2 regions of the Staphylococcus sp. NRL 16/872 genome follow, and region 2 is predicted to be linked to the other one. Evidence: predicted binding sites of a transcription regulator. Region 2 holds the regulator's gene; the other holds the start of a gene.
The links. The regulator Rex, encoded in region 2, represses fermentation and respiration genes when NADH is low (regulators of the CRP and FNR family bind a similar motif). The targets are predictions, from matches to a motif close to TTGTGAAATATTTCACAA.
Positions count from the first base shown of each region.

Region 1 (7,672 bases), 310 kb from region 2:
AAAAAGAATTATTCGATAGAATTATGGATGCTAAAAAAGCAATTGATGGTCATGGCGAACCTTGGTCAGCTATCGTTGAAAATAAAGACGCACAAAAAATCTTTGAAGTTGAGAAGGTGTAAAGGATGAAAGCAATGGAAAAAGTAAAAGTGACTACACTTGAAGAATTAACACCATTAATTGGAAAAAAAGTAATCGTTGATGGTAAACAAATTGGCCTTTTCCTAACAGAAAGTGGGGAAATTCACGCTATTAATAACATTTGCCCACATAAACAAGGACCTTTATCAGAAGGTACAGTCAGCGGCGAGTTTGTGTATTGTCCACTTCACGATCAAAAGATTGATTTAAGAAACGGTGAGGTTCAAGAACCAGATACGGGTTGTGTAGAAACATATAAAGTCGAAGTACATGACGGAGACGTCTACGTATGTCTGTAAATGAAGAAGCGAAAGTTTATTTGATCGGAGCAGGACCAGGTAATCCTAACCTGTTAACTAAAAAAGCAGAGCGTATCCTTCGTAAAGCAGATGTGATACTTTACGATCGTCTCGTCAATCCAATGATTATCCAATATGCGCCACCTTCAGCTGAAGTGATAGATGTAGGTAAAAAGCCTTATGCGAAACACATTCAACAAGAAGAAATTAATTTGAAGATTGTGGAAGCGACTAAAAGACATCGTATCGTCGTTCGTTTAAAAGGTGGAGATCCCGCTATATTTGGACGTGTTACTGAAGAAATCGATACATTAAAAGCACATGGTATTGCATACGAGATTGTTCCAGGTGTAACATCCGCAAGTGCAGCCGTAGCTAATATGGATATAGGTCTAACGATGCGAAGTATTGCGCCTAGTGTGACATTCTCAACAGGGCACTTCAAAGATTCAATAAACCATGAAACAGATATTCGTAATCTCATTAATGGCGGAACACTAGCGATTTATATGGGCATTAAGCGATTAGGGCATATCATTAAGCAAATCACTGCCTATACTAAAGAGGATTATTCTATTGCGATCGTTTTCAATGCAACTTGCTATAATCAGAAGGTCATCATCGGTAAGCTCAGTACGATTGAAGCGCAGTTACAACAGCTCAATTTAGAGAGTGAACCAGGCATTTGTATTCTAGGTGCGATGGTTGATTATATAGATAAAGATAAAGTGGAACAGCATGAAGCACAGCACGACGAAACTTTATATGTCATTACCGGTCCGAAAGATAAAGCGATGTTAACTGCTGAAGATTTTTCGGAAAAGGGTCAACGCTGTCTACTCGCATATGATGATCATCATCATGTATCCCAACAACGGTTATATCAAAGTATTATAGACAATCATCATTCCAAATTTATTGAAGCGGCGTACTAAGTGTTTGAACTACTTTATAAAATAGTACATAGCCATACAGAAATTGATAATACATCATTTCTGTATGGCTATTTTTGCATTTATGAAAAATCATTTTAATTCCTAGCGTTTTTAGGGATTTCACTATATGAAATAGGCATTTCCCTAATATATTTACTTTGTGAAAAAATGTACAATAAACTTAAATTAATAAGTAATTAACACATAACGTAACATGCTAAATACCTTAATCGGTAGGAGGATTTATATAAATGGGAAAATTTGGATTAAACTTTTTTAAACCAACTGAAAAATTTAATGGTAATTGGTCAGTACTTGAAAGCAAAAGTAGAGAATGGGAAAAAATGTATCGTGAAAGATGGAGTCATGACAAAGTAGTCAGAACGACACATGGCGTGAACTGTACAGGATCATGTTCGTGGAAAGTCTTTGTTAAAAATGGCGTTATCACGTGGGAAAATCAACAAATTGATTATCCTAGTTGTGGACCTGACATGCCTGAGTTTGAACCTCGTGGATGTCCACGTGGTGCATCATTTTCATGGTATGAATATAGCCCGTTGCGTGTTAAATACCCATATATCAGAGGGAAATTATTAGATTTATGGACAACAGCTTTAGAAGAAAATAATGGTAACCGTATTGCGGCATGGGCTTCAATTGTTGAAGATGAAGATAAAGCTAGAACGTATAAAGAAGCACGTGGTATGGGCGGTCATGTACGTTCTAATTGGAAAGATGTTACGGATATTATTGCTGCGCAAATCTTATATACGATTAAAAAGGATGGTCCAGATAGAATAGCTGGATTTACACCAATTCCAGCAATGTCTATGATCAGCTATGCAGCAGGAGCAAGATTCATTAATTTACTAGGTGGTGAAATGCTTAGTTTCTATGATTGGTATGCCGACTTACCACCAGCATCTCCACAAATTTGGGGTGAACAAACAGACGTGCCTGAATCAAGTGACTGGTACAACGCTTCTTACATCATTATGTGGGGTTCTAACGTACCATTAACACGTACACCGGATGCCCATTTTATGACAGAAGTAAGATACAAAGGAACTAAAGTTGTTTCAGTAGCACCTGATTATGCTGAGAACGTTAAATTCGCAGATAACTGGTTAGCGCCAAATCCTGGAACAGATGCTGCAGTGGCACAAGCCATGACACACGTGATCTTACAAGAATTTTATGAAGATAACCCAAGTGAAATGTTCATCAATTATTCTAAGCAATATTCAGATATGCCTTTCGTGATTATGTTGGATGAAGATGACAATGGTTATAAAGCAGGAAGATTCTTACGAGCAAGCGACTTAGGAATGGAAAGTGACAATAGTGAATGGAAACCAGTCATTCATGATACAATTAGCCATCAATTTGTAGTACCAAACGGCACAATGGGCCAACGTTGGGAAGAAGGCAAAAAATGGAATTTGAAATTAGAAACAGAAGATGGCACTAAAATAAACCCTGCAATGTCAATGGCTGAGGAAGATTATGAACTTAAAACAATTCAATTCCCATTCTTTGACAGTAAAGGAGACGGCATCTTTGAAAGACCGATTGCTACAAGAAAAGTAACATTAGCAGATGGTAAAGAAGTATATGTAGCGACAGTCTACGATTTGATGACAAGTCAATATGGCATTAAACGCTTTAATCATGAATTAGAAGCAAAATCATATGACGATAAAGAATCTAAATATACACCAGCGTGGCAAGAAGATGTGACAGGTATCAAATCTGAATTAATCACACAAGTAGCAAGAGAATTTGCACAAAATGCTATTGATACTAAAGGTCGCTCAATGATTATTATGGGTGCCGGTATTAACCACTGGTTCAATGCAGATACAATTTATCGTGCTGTTTTAAACTTAGTTTTATTATGTGGCTGCCAAGGTGTAAATGGTGGCGGTTGGGCGCACTATGTTGGACAAGAAAAATGTCGCCCTATCGAAGGATGGAATACAGTCGCTTTCGCAAAAGATTGGCAAGGGCCACCACGTTTACAAAATGGTACAAGTTGGTTCTATTTTGCAACAGATCAATGGAAGTATGAAGAGTCTAACGTAGATAAATTAAAATCACCATTAGCTCAAAATATTAAGCATCAACATCCAGCGGATTACAACGTCACTGCTGCTAGATTAGGATGGTTACCTTCATATCCTCAATTTAATAAAAACAGTTTACTATTCGGTGAAGAAGCTAAAGACGCGGGCGACGATTCTAATGAAGCAATTTTAAAAAGAGCGATTGAATCAGTTAAGAATAAAGACACACAATTTGCAGTTGAAGATCCTGATTTAAGAAAAAATCATCCGAAAACATTGTTTGTATGGAGATCAAATTTAATTTCAAGTTCAGCTAAAGGTCAAGAATACTTCATGAAACATTTATTAGGTACACGTTCAGGATTAATGGCTGAACCTAATGAAGATGATAAACCTGAAGAAATTAAATGGCGTGAAGATACAGTTGGGAAATTAGATTTACTCGTTTCATTAGACTTCCGTATGACAGCTACACCACTTTATTCAGATATTGTGTTACCAGCTGCTACTTGGTATGAGAAACATGATTTATCATCAACAGATATGCATCCATTTGTGCATCCATTCAATCCAGCGATTGATCCATTATGGGAATCTCGTTCAGACTGGGATATTTATAAAACATTGAGTAAAGCAGTTTCCGAAATGGCGAAAGATTATTTACCAGGGACATTTAAAGATGTCGTAACCTCACCATTAGGTCATGACTCTAAACAAGAACTTGGCTCAGAGTACGGTATTGTCAAAGATTGGTCTAAAGGTGAAGTTGAAGGTATTCCAGGAAAAACAATGCCAAACTTCTCAATTGTAGAGCGTGACTACACAAAAATCTATGATAAATATGTCACATTAGGTCCTTTACTTGAAAAAGCGAAAGTAGGCGCGCATGGCGTAAGTTATGCAGTGAAAGAGGAATATGATGAATTGAAGAGTATGGTTGGTACTTGGAATGATGAGGATGAAAATTCAGTGAGAAATAATCGTCCGCGTATTGATACTGCACGCAAAGTAGCTGATGCAATATTAAATATTTCATCAGCAACGAATGGTAAACTCTCACAAAAATCATATGAAGATTTAGAAAATCAAACAGGTATGGAATTAAAAGATATTTCTAAAGAACGCGCGTCAGAAAAGATTTCATTCTTAAATATTACATCACAACCTCGTGAAGTAATACCAACGGCTGTGTTCCCAGGTTCAAATAAAAATGGACGTAGATATTCTCCATTTACAACAAATATTGAACGTTTAGTACCATTCAGAACTTTAACAGGTAGACAAAGTTACTATATCGACCATGAAGTCTTCCAACAATTTGGAGAAAGTTTACCAGTATATAAACCAACATTGCCACCTATGGTCTTTGGAACAAGAGATAAACAAGTAAAAGGCGGACAAGATGCTTTAGTATTACGCTACCTTACACCACATGGTAAATGGAATATTCACTCAACATATCAAGATAACGAACGTATGTTGACATTATTTAGAGGTGGCCCAGTAGTGTGGTTATCAAATGAAGATGCTGAGGAACATGGCATTAATGATAATGATTGGTTAGAAGTTTATAACCGTAACGGTGTTGTAACTGCAAGAGCTGTCACATCACACCGTATGCCTAAAGGCACAATGTTTATGTATCATGCACAAGATAAACATATTGAAACACCAGGATCAGAAATCACTGACACACGTGGTGGTTCACATAATGCTCCAACAAGAATTCACTTAAAACCTACACAACTTGTAGGTGGTTATGCACAAATTAGTTATCACTTTAACTATTATGGTCCAATTGGAAATCAACGAGATGTTTACGTAGCCGTTAGAAAAATGAAGGAGGTAAATTGGCTTGAAGATTAAAGCGCAAATTGCAATGGTGTTAAATTTAGATAAATGCATTGGTTGCCACACTTGTAGTGTTACATGTAAAAGTACTTGGACTAACCGTCCAGGTGCTGAATACATGTGGTTTAACAACGTAGAAACTAAACCAGGTGTAGGATATCCGAAAAGATGGGAAGACCAAGAACACTATAAAGGTGGTTGGGTTTTAAATAAAAAAGGAAAATTAGAACTTAAAACAGGAAACCGATTATCAAAAATTGCCTTAGGTAAAATCTTTTACAATCCTGACATGCCTCTTATTAAAGATTATTATGAACCATGGACATATAATTACGAACATTTAACAACTGCGAAAGAAGGTAAACATTCGCCAGTAGCCAAAGCACATTCAATCATCTCTGGAGATAAAATTAATCTTGAATGGGGGCCTAACTGGGAAGATGATTTAGCAGGAGGACATATTACAGGTCCAGAAGATCCAAACATTCAAAAAATAGAAGAAGATATTAAATTCCAATTTGATGAAACATTTATGATGTATTTACCTCGTTTATGCGAACATTGTTTAAATCCTAGCTGTGTCGCTTCATGTCCTTCAGGTGCAATGTACAAACGTGACGAAGACGGCATTGTTCTTGTAGACCAAGATGCATGTCGTGGTTGGCGTTACTGTATGACAGGTTGCCCTTATAAAAAAGTTTACTTCAACTGGAAGACAAATAAAGCAGAGAAATGTACGTTCTGTTTCCCAAGAATTGAAGCAGGCTTACCTACAGTATGTTCAGAAACATGTGTTGGTAGAATGAGATATTTAGGCGTACTTTTATATGATGCTGATAGAGTTCACGAAGCTGCCTCTACTGAGAATGAACAAGATTTATATGAAAAACAATTAGATATTTTCTTAAATCCATTTGATGAAGAAGTGATTGAACAAGCGGAAAAAGATGGCATTAGCTATGAATGGATTGAAGCAGCACAAAATTCATCAGTCTATAAATTAGCAATTGAATATAAAATTGCGTTTCCATTACACCCTGAGTATAGAACAATGCCTATGGTTTGGTATTGTCCACCACTTAGTCCTATCATGAGTTATTTTGAAGGTAAAAATGCTGGCCAAAATCCTGACATGATTTTCCCAGCAATTGAAGAAATGCGTTTACCAATTGAATATTTAGCAAATCTATTTACAGCAGGTGATGTGCAACCTGTTAAAGAGTCACTTCAAAAAATGGCGATGATGAGAAGTTACATGCGCTCTCAAATTACTGGTAGAGACTTCGATAGTTATAAACTTGAAAGACTTGGTTTATCAGAAATCCAAATCCAAGAAATGTATCGTTTATTAGGCTTAGCGAAATATGAAGATCGCTTTGTTATTCCAACTTCTCATAAAGAAACGTATTTGGATACGTATCATGCGCAAGGTAGTCAAGGTTATGGAGGAGAGTACTTCGGTGATAATTGTGAAGGCTGTGGTGTGCCAGTAGGTTCAGGAAAAACAGGACAAGAAATTTATAATGATAATTTCTATGGAGGTATTTTCCGTGATTAATTTACAACAATTTCACTACTATCAAGAAAGTTTAGGTTATATTGCACAGCAGCTTAATTTTCCTGAAAAGCTTACCTTCCATCCAAAAACGTTTAATGAAACAATTGATAAATCTCATCCTGGCTATGAAGATTTAATAAAATACCGTGAGATTATGCATCAATTCTCATTATCAGAAATTAAAGCAATTTATACAGATACGTTTGATTTTAATAAAAAAACGCCACTTTATATGACTTATAATAAGTTTAATACGCAAAAAGAACGTGGTCAGATGTTAGCTAAATTGAAAGTTTTATATGAAATGTTTGGTTTAAAAATGGCAAGTAATGAGTTGTCTGATTATCTACCTTTAATGTTGCAATTTTTACATGTGGCGCAATGGCAAGACGATCCACGTGCTGAAGGAAACTTAGAACTTGTTATTATGATTATTGAAGATGGTACGTATGAAATGGCGAATCAATTAGCACAAGATAATAACCCGTATGCATATGTGATTCGTGCGCTGCGCAATACACTTAAAGCATGTTTAAATATTCCAAATGAGGTGACGTCTCATGCTTAATCAATTTTTATGGATTATCTTTCCATATCTATGTGTGGCTATTTTTATAGTAGGTCATATTGCACGTTACAAATATGATCAATTTTCATGGACAGCTAAATCAAGTGAATTAATCGAGAAGAAACAGCTTAAATGGGGAAGCTTATTGTTTCATTTGGGTATTATCCCCGTATTCTTTGGTCATGTAGTTGGTTTAGCTATTCCAGCTAAATGGATAGATGGCATAGGTGTAAGTGAAGGGATGTATCACT
Region 1 is NZ_CP119327.1:594,764-602,435, forward strand. Features, by position in the region: gene nirB (nitrite reductase large subunit NirB) at 1-122, shown strand, start outside; gene nirD (nitrite reductase small subunit NirD) at 126-440, shown strand; gene cobA (uroporphyrinogen-III C-methyltransferase) at 431-1,375, shown strand; gene MT340_RS02710 (nitrate reductase subunit alpha) at 1,627-5,310, shown strand; gene narH (nitrate reductase subunit beta) at 5,300-6,853, shown strand; gene narJ (nitrate reductase molybdenum cofactor assembly chaperone) at 6,846-7,421, shown strand; gene narI (respiratory nitrate reductase subunit gamma) at 7,414-7,672, shown strand, end outside.
Region 1: a site for Rex is predicted at 1,534-1,551, ahead of MT340_RS02710 (nitrate reductase subunit alpha). Genes of this name have one in related genera too.

Region 2 (8,102 bases):
TGTGATTTTATCGCAGTTTGGAATATAGAATACGCCATCAAACCAATGTGCATTAATGACAGTTTCAGCAGCATCAGCAATAAGTTCTCGGGAAGGGAGTGAATAGCGCATACCAATATGTCCCATAGCTATACCATCATCCACGCCGATTGTATTAAATTCAAATGGAATAGCACCTGCCTCACGAATTGCTTCCTTAGCGATATCAGCTAATTCTCGCAAATGGACGTGTCCTGGTACTATATCAATATAAGAATTACAAATTGCTACAAATGGTTTGTTCATATCTGTTGGATTTTTGAGTGCTCCCGTGGCGTGTAAAAGACTTCTCGCAGGTGCTTGATGATCACCTTTTTTAATCATGTCGCTTCTCATTAATAATTCCCCCGTCAGGTTATTGAATTTTGAAAATAAAAAAACGTCCCAATGTGATTGGGACGTTTGTAAGTCCCATTCAATGAGAAATAGGACTTAAACATTTAGTATGTATTGACTACTAAAGTTCCAGCCCTTGCGAGTATAATAAAATAATTAAATTATGAATTACAGTGTGCGGTTGTGTATTAAATTGAGTCATTTTAATATACTCCTTTCTAATGAATGGTGAGTTATGTAATTATTAGAATTATTCTAAAATTCGATAAATTAAATTTACTACAACATACTTTTGAAGTCAACACTATTTTTTGAATTTTCTAACAATTAACAAATTCTTATTTCATCTGAATAGAGAGAAATTTTAGCTAGAATTTGTTACAATTAGTAAGTTAAAAATGTGATTTTAAAATTTCTATTAGTAAATATAGTTATAAGGAATTTTCAAAATAGGAGAGAGCAAAGCAAATGATAAGTATAAAACATTTAGATGACATGAATCGTTTTGCTGGCATATTAGTTAAATATCTTAAACCAGGAGATTTAATTTTATTAAATGGTGATTTGGGCGCAGGTAAAACAACATTAACTCAATTTATAGGTAAACATCTTGGCGTAAAACGAAATATTAATTCTCCTACGTTTAACATCATCAAATCGTATAAAGGGAAATCGCTGAAGTTACATCATATGGATTGTTATCGTCTTGAAGATTCTGATGAAGATTTAGGATTTAATGAATATTTTGAAGATGAAGCCATTACCGTGATTGAATGGAGCCAATTCATTGAAGATTTACTACCCGCTACGCAGTTAATTATTAATATTAAAACGGTGAGTGAAACAGAACGTGCGATTGAGTTGATTGCGAAAGGCGACCATTATTCTAAAGTTAAGGAGGAAGTTGAACGTGAATTCACTACTTATTGATACGTCTAATCGTCCTATGTCGGTTTCTTTAATGGCCAACGACCAAGTTTTAGCAGAGCACACAGTAGAAAGTAATAAAGATCATTCAAGTCAATTAATGCCAGGTATTAGAAATTTATTTGAACAAACGAAGTTAAATAAAGAAGAATTAGATGCTGTTGTAGTAGCCAAAGGTCCAGGTTCTTATACAGGTGTGAGAATCGGCGTTACAACTGCAAAGACACTAGCTTATGCTTTAAATACTAAGTTGTACGGCGTATCTTCATTACAAGGTTTAGCAGCTACAGTAGATGAAAGTGAAGCCAAAGATCGTTTATTAGTATCAGTGTTTGATGCACGTCGTGAAGCGGTCTACACTGGCGTTTATCAATATATCGATGGAGAACTAAGAACTATTTTAGAAGACCAATATATTTCAACTAAAGACTTATTAGATTGGTTAAATGAACAACATCAGTCATATTTATTTATTGGCACAGATGCTGAAAAGTTAGCAAATCAGTTAAAAGGTGATATTCAAGCTAATCTACCACGTGCATCTGTAATGTATTCATTGGTGACTGAAGCTGAAGATATCCATACATTTGTACCAAATTATATCAAAATGTCAGAGGCGGAACGCAATTGGTTAAACCAGCAGAATCAGAATTAACGATACGAGCAATGCAAGTCGATGATGTCCCAAGTGTATTTGATATTGAACGTGAAAGTTTTAATGACAGTTCTTGGACAATTGATGCGTTTTATCATGAATTGAATGAAAATAACTTCGCAAAGTATTTTGTTATCATTTTCGAAAATGAAATTATTGGTTATTTAGGGCTCTGGATAGTGATTGATCAAGCTCAGATCACTACCGTGGCAATTCGCAAAGATTATAGAGGTTATGGATTAGGACAATTATTACTTAAATATGTGATGGATTTCGCAAAAACAACATGTGATGTCATGAGCTTAGAAGTTAGGGTAACAAATTATGTAGCACAACATGTCTACACAAATTTGGGATTCCAATTTGGAGGAAAACGAAAAAATTATTATGGAGAAGGCGAGGATGCATTAGTCATGTGGGTGAATTTAAATGAATAATGAAACTTTAATATTAGCAGTAGAAACTAGCTGTGATGAAACAAGTGTCAGTGTGATTAAAAACGGCGATACCATATTATCGAATACTGTATTAAGCCAAATCGAAAGTCATAAACGCTTCGGTGGTGTCGTGCCTGAAGTGGCAAGTAGACACCATGTTGAAGGTATCACTGCAACAATTGAAGAGGCACTCGTTGCTGCTGATGTCACAATGGAAGAGATTGACGCTATTGCAGTAACACAAGGGCCTGGTTTAATTGGGGCATTGTTAATTGGCATCAATGCTGCGAAAGCTCTAGCATTTGCTTATGACAAGCCACTTATTCCGGTTCATCATATTGCAGGTCATATTTATGCGAATCATTTAGAGGAACCGTTAACGTTTCCTTTAATGGCACTAATCGTTTCTGGTGGGCATACAGAATTAGTTTATATGAAAGATCATATGAATTTCGAAGTGATTGGTGAAACGCGTGATGATGCAGTCGGTGAAGCCTATGACAAAGTTGCTAGAACGATTGGTTTACCATATCCAGGTGGCCCAGAAGTAGATAGATTAGCTGCTTTAGGTGAGGATACGTATGATTTCCCAAGAGTATGGCTTGAGAAAGATAGCTATGATTTTAGTTTTAGTGGCTTGAAAAGTGCTGTAATTAATAAATTACATAATTTAAAACAAAAAAATGAAGAAATTAATAAAGCAAATGTTGCTACAAGTTTTCAAAATAGTGTAGTCGACGTATTAAGTACGAAAGCGATTCACGCTTGTGAGGAATATAATGTTAATCGTTTAATTGTAGCAGGAGGCGTTGCGAGTAATAAAGGTTTACGTCAACGTTTACAAGAATTATGTAAAACACATGATATCAAACTCTCTATACCAAGCCCTAAATTATGTACAGACAATGCAGCAATGATTGGTGCTGCTGCATATTATTTCTATAAAGCTGGTATTACAGCAGATTTAGATTTAAATGGCCAAAATAATATGGATATTGAAGAAGCAACTGTTGAATAATTAAAAGTTAGTGTTAAGTACAATGATTTACAAATACATGTGTACTTAGCACTATTTTTAATACTAAATAGAAATTGTGGGAAAATAAGTGCGTCAATAGGGAACGTGTGTACTTATCAACAAAACGTGTATAAACTGTGGATAAGTAGTGCTTAACAATGTGGATATAGCGTAAATTTTGTGTAAAAGAAATGTAAAAGTGCAAGGGAATGGTTGTGGATAACTAGGATAAGTCTGTGGATACTTGATATAAAAGACTTTCAACTGTTTATAAAATTGTGGTTAAAAATTATAAAAAAATAACCAGAAAATTTAAGGTAATTTTCTAGTTATTTTATCTTAAATACTACTTTATAACATTTCTTGTAATTCTTCCCATTCTATCATGACTTGTTCTAATTTCTGTTCGGTTTCCATTTTCTCATTAGCAAGTTCAGATGCTTTGATAGGATCATTAAATATTTCAGGTTGGGTGAGTTGTTCATCGATATGAGTTATATCGTTTTCAAATTGTTCTATTTTTTCTTCACATTGTTCAATTTGACGTTCTAATTTACGTTGTTCTCTACGTTGTTGTTTTTGATTATCATAACTACTATTTTGTTTATTACTTGAAATCTCAGCTCCACCTGTATGATCATCAGTGCGTTCGGCTTCAAAAATTTCTAAGGCAGCTGCTTCTTCTGTCTTTTCAATATAATATTGATAATCTCCAAGATACATTTGTCCCCCGTCTTTATCTAAATCAAATACTTTATTCGCTAATTGGTTAATGAAATAACGGTCGTGAGAAACAAATAAGATTGTACCTTCAAAATGTTGTAAAGCTTGTTCTAACATTTCCTTTGAATCTATGTCTAAATGGTTGGTCGGTTCGTCTAGAATCAATACATTATCTCTTTGTAACATTAATAATGCAAGTTGAAGACGAGCTTTTTCGCCCCCAGATAAATCATTGATGATTTTCTTGACGTCATCTTGTACAAATAAAAAACGTCCTAATACAGCTCGAACATCTTTTTCATTCATATTAGAATATTGATCCCAAACATAATCTAAAATCGTCTTATTAGATTTAAATTCAGCTTGCTTTTGATCGTAGTATCCAATTTGAAGATTAGCACCGAAGACAACCTCGCCACCTAATTTAGCTTGACGATTGGCAATTGTTTTAATTAGCGTTGTTTTACCTACACCATTAGGGCCAATAATAGCGATATGATCGCCTTTAGTGATTTCGATATTTATAGGATTAGTAATAGGTATTTCATATCCGATTTCTAAATTATGAATATGCATAACATCATTACCAGTGTTGCGTTCAAAGCCAAATTGAATATTGGCGCTTCTTGCATCTAACATAGGTTTATCGATGCGTTCCATTTTTTCTAGCGTTTTACGTCGACTTTTAGCCATACCGCTAGTAGAGGCACGGGTAATATTTTTCTCTACAAACGTTTCAAGACGTTTAATTTCTTCCTGTTGTTTTTCATATTCTTGCATACGCTGTTCATAATATTTATCGCGTTGTTCGATAAATTGTTCATAATTACCCACGTAACGTTTAATATCTCCAAGCGCCACATCATAAATTTGTGTCACGATTTTATCAAGGAAGTAACGATCGTGACTAATAATGACGATGGCACCTTTAAAGTATTTTAAATAGTCTTCCAACCATTTTGTCGTTTCTAAATCAAGATGGTTAGTCGGTTCATCTAATAATAATAAATCAGGCTCACTTAATAACATTTGTGCTAGTGATAAGCGTGTTTTTTGCCCACCGCTAAAGTCGTTGATAGGTTTGCCGAAATCTTCTTCTTTAAAATTCAGACCATGCAACACAGTTTTAATCTTACTTTCGTATTGATAGCCCTCAAGTTGTTCAAATTGATTAGACAACGATTCATAGCGTTCCATATGATGTTGATAGTCTTCAGTATCATAATCATTGGCATGCATAGCTAACCAATCTGTTTCTACTTTAATTAAACCTTCCATATTTTTAATGTGTTCAAAAGGTTTAGACATTTCTTCAAACACAGTCGATGAAGAGTTGAGTGTCATTTGTTGAGTTAAATAACCCATACGCAAATTTTTAATTTTAGAAATATGGCCACTATCATAGTCTTCAACACCTGCGATAATCTTCATTAATGTTGACTTACCAGCGCCATTTCGTCCAACGATACCTATACGTTCGCCAGTTTTAACTTCGAAATTAACATGAGTAAATATATCTTCACCATCGAATGACTTCGAAATGTCATTTAATTGCATTAATATCATTCAGGGTTCACCTTTCTATTTTTTACAAAAGTATTTATCACAAAATTGCCTTATACATTACTCTTTATTTTACCGTATAATAAAGTTACATGAAACTAAGATATTTATTTTTAAAAAGTGTTAAGGTATAATATGTCAGTATTCATTATGGGACATAATGTGATTTCAAAGGAATGACTAATTGCACGCAAATTAGTTTGAATACATAGATTAAAAAGTTCAAACAAGAGGGGGACAACTCAAATGGCTCAAAATCAAGCTAAAATTCCTCGTGCAACATTGAAACGATTACCGTTATATTATAGATTCGTTAACACCTTGAAGACAAAAGGAATTGATCGAGTTAATTCTAAAACTATCAGTGAAGCGCTAAATATTGAATCAGCCACGATTAGAAGGGATTTTTCTTACTTTGGTGAGTTAGGAAAAAAGGGTTATGGCTACAATATTGATAGTTTATTAGAATTTTTTAAATCTGAACTTAGTGATAGTGAGGAGATTCATATTGCTATAGTTGGAGTAGGTAACTTAGGAAGGGCACTATTAACATACAACTTTTCAATTCATGACGAAATGACGATTACAGAAGCATTTGATATTGATAAAGATATTGTAGATCAACAAGTCGGTAAAGTGAAAGTTCATCATATGGATGATTTACAACAAGTGCTTGAAACTCAAGACATTAATGTAGTTATTCTAACTACACCTGAAAAGGCAGCTCAAAACGTAGTAGATCAGTTAGTTGAGGCTAATGTAAAAGGAATATTGAATTTTACACCGGCTAGAATAGAAGTGCCAAAAACTGTTCAAGTGCACCATATTGATTTAGGTATAGAATTACAATCACTTTTATTTTTTATGAAAAACTATTCGAACTAGATAGTATTTTGTTTATAGTCTTAATCATTCTTTCGAGAGAAAGAAAGATTTTTTTATTATTTCAATATTATTAAATCCGAACAAATGTTATTGATAATTAAATATTAATCTATTATAATACCTTAGTAAATCAATCGGGAAAGGATGCATTTGACTTTGGTTTGGATGATTATTAGCGGCCTAATCGTTGGGATTTTATTAGGCTTTGTCATGCAACGTACACGCTTCTGCTTAACAGGTGGTTTTAGAGATATGTACGTGCAAAAAAATAATAAAATGTTTTATGCTTTATTAGTAGCGATTACTGTTCAAAGTATTGGACTTGTAATATTAACAAGTTTAGGATTAATCGCAATTCCTTATAGTACATTTCCTGTTCTAGGAACGATTATTGGTTCTTTCATTTTCGGAATAGGAATAGTTCTAGCAGGTGGATGTGCGACTGGAACGTGGTACCGAGCTGGAGAGGGGTTAATCGGGAGCTGGGTTGCCCTCATTATGTATGCAGGCACTGCTGCAGTAACTAAAACAGGCGTTTTGCTTCCAGTTATGAATTGGATTAATAAACCTACGAAGGTGAATACAAGTATGGCTCAAACTACAGGTATTCCAATGTGGGTATTAACAATTATTTTAACTGGTATTACATTATTTGTTGTAGTGAAAACATTACGTAAGCCTAAACCTAAAATGGCAGTACCAAAATTGAAACAAAAGTATACAGGTATTAGACATTATTTATTTGAAAAACGTTACCACCCGTTTGTAGCAGGTATTGCGGTAGGTCTTATAGCATTTATCGCTTGGCCAATGAGTATGTCAACGGGACGTGATCATGGTTTAGGTATTACAACACCTTCTGCTAATTTAATTACATTCTTAATTACAGGTGATACTAAATTAGTAGATTGGGGCGTTTTATTAATATTAGGTATCTTCTTAGGCTCATATATTGCAGCAAGAGGTTCACATGAATTTAAATGGCGTTTACCGGATAAACGTACTATTAGAAACAGTGCAATTGGCGGTATTTGTATGGGATTTGGTGCCTCAGTGGCAGGCGGTTGCTCAATCGGTAACGGCTTAGTAGAAACTGCAATTATGTCTTGGAAAGGTTGGATAGCATTAGTATCTATGATCTTTGGTGTATGGTTCATGAGTTATTTTATCTTCGTAAGACCAATGAAAAAATTACAGCAACAAACTGCACCAAAGCAAGCGAACTCAGCATCTACTTCTAAACAACCTCAAACAACGTAAACAGATAGGAGGAGTAATAATAATGTTATATGAATTAGGTACAGTTGGTATGGTATGTCCATTCCCATTAATTGAAGCGCAAAAGAAAATGCAAACACTTGAAAACGGTGATGAGTTAAAAATCGATTTCGACTGTACTCAAGCGACAGAAGCCATTCCAAACTGGGCAGCAGAACAAGGTTACCCAGTAACAAACTATGAACAATTGGATGACGCTTCTTGGACGATTACAGTACAAAAAGCATAAGCGAATTTTAAG
Region 2 is NZ_CP119327.1:901,376-909,477, forward strand. Features, by position in the region: gene ilvD (dihydroxy-acid dehydratase) at 1-375, opposite strand, end outside; gene tsaE (tRNA (adenosine(37)-N6)-threonylcarbamoyltransferase complex ATPase subunit type 1 TsaE) at 844-1,305, shown strand; gene tsaB (tRNA (adenosine(37)-N6)-threonylcarbamoyltransferase complex dimerization subunit type 1 TsaB) at 1,286-1,957, shown strand; gene rimI (ribosomal protein S18-alanine N-acetyltransferase) at 1,930-2,394, shown strand; gene tsaD (tRNA (adenosine(37)-N6)-threonylcarbamoyltransferase complex transferase subunit TsaD) at 2,387-3,412, shown strand; gene MT340_RS04360 (ABC-F family ATP-binding cassette domain-containing protein) at 3,764-5,701, opposite strand; gene MT340_RS04365 (redox-sensing transcriptional repressor Rex) at 5,945-6,583, shown strand; gene MT340_RS04370 (YeeE/YedE family protein) at 6,740-7,843, shown strand; gene MT340_RS04375 (sulfurtransferase TusA family protein) at 7,866-8,090, shown strand.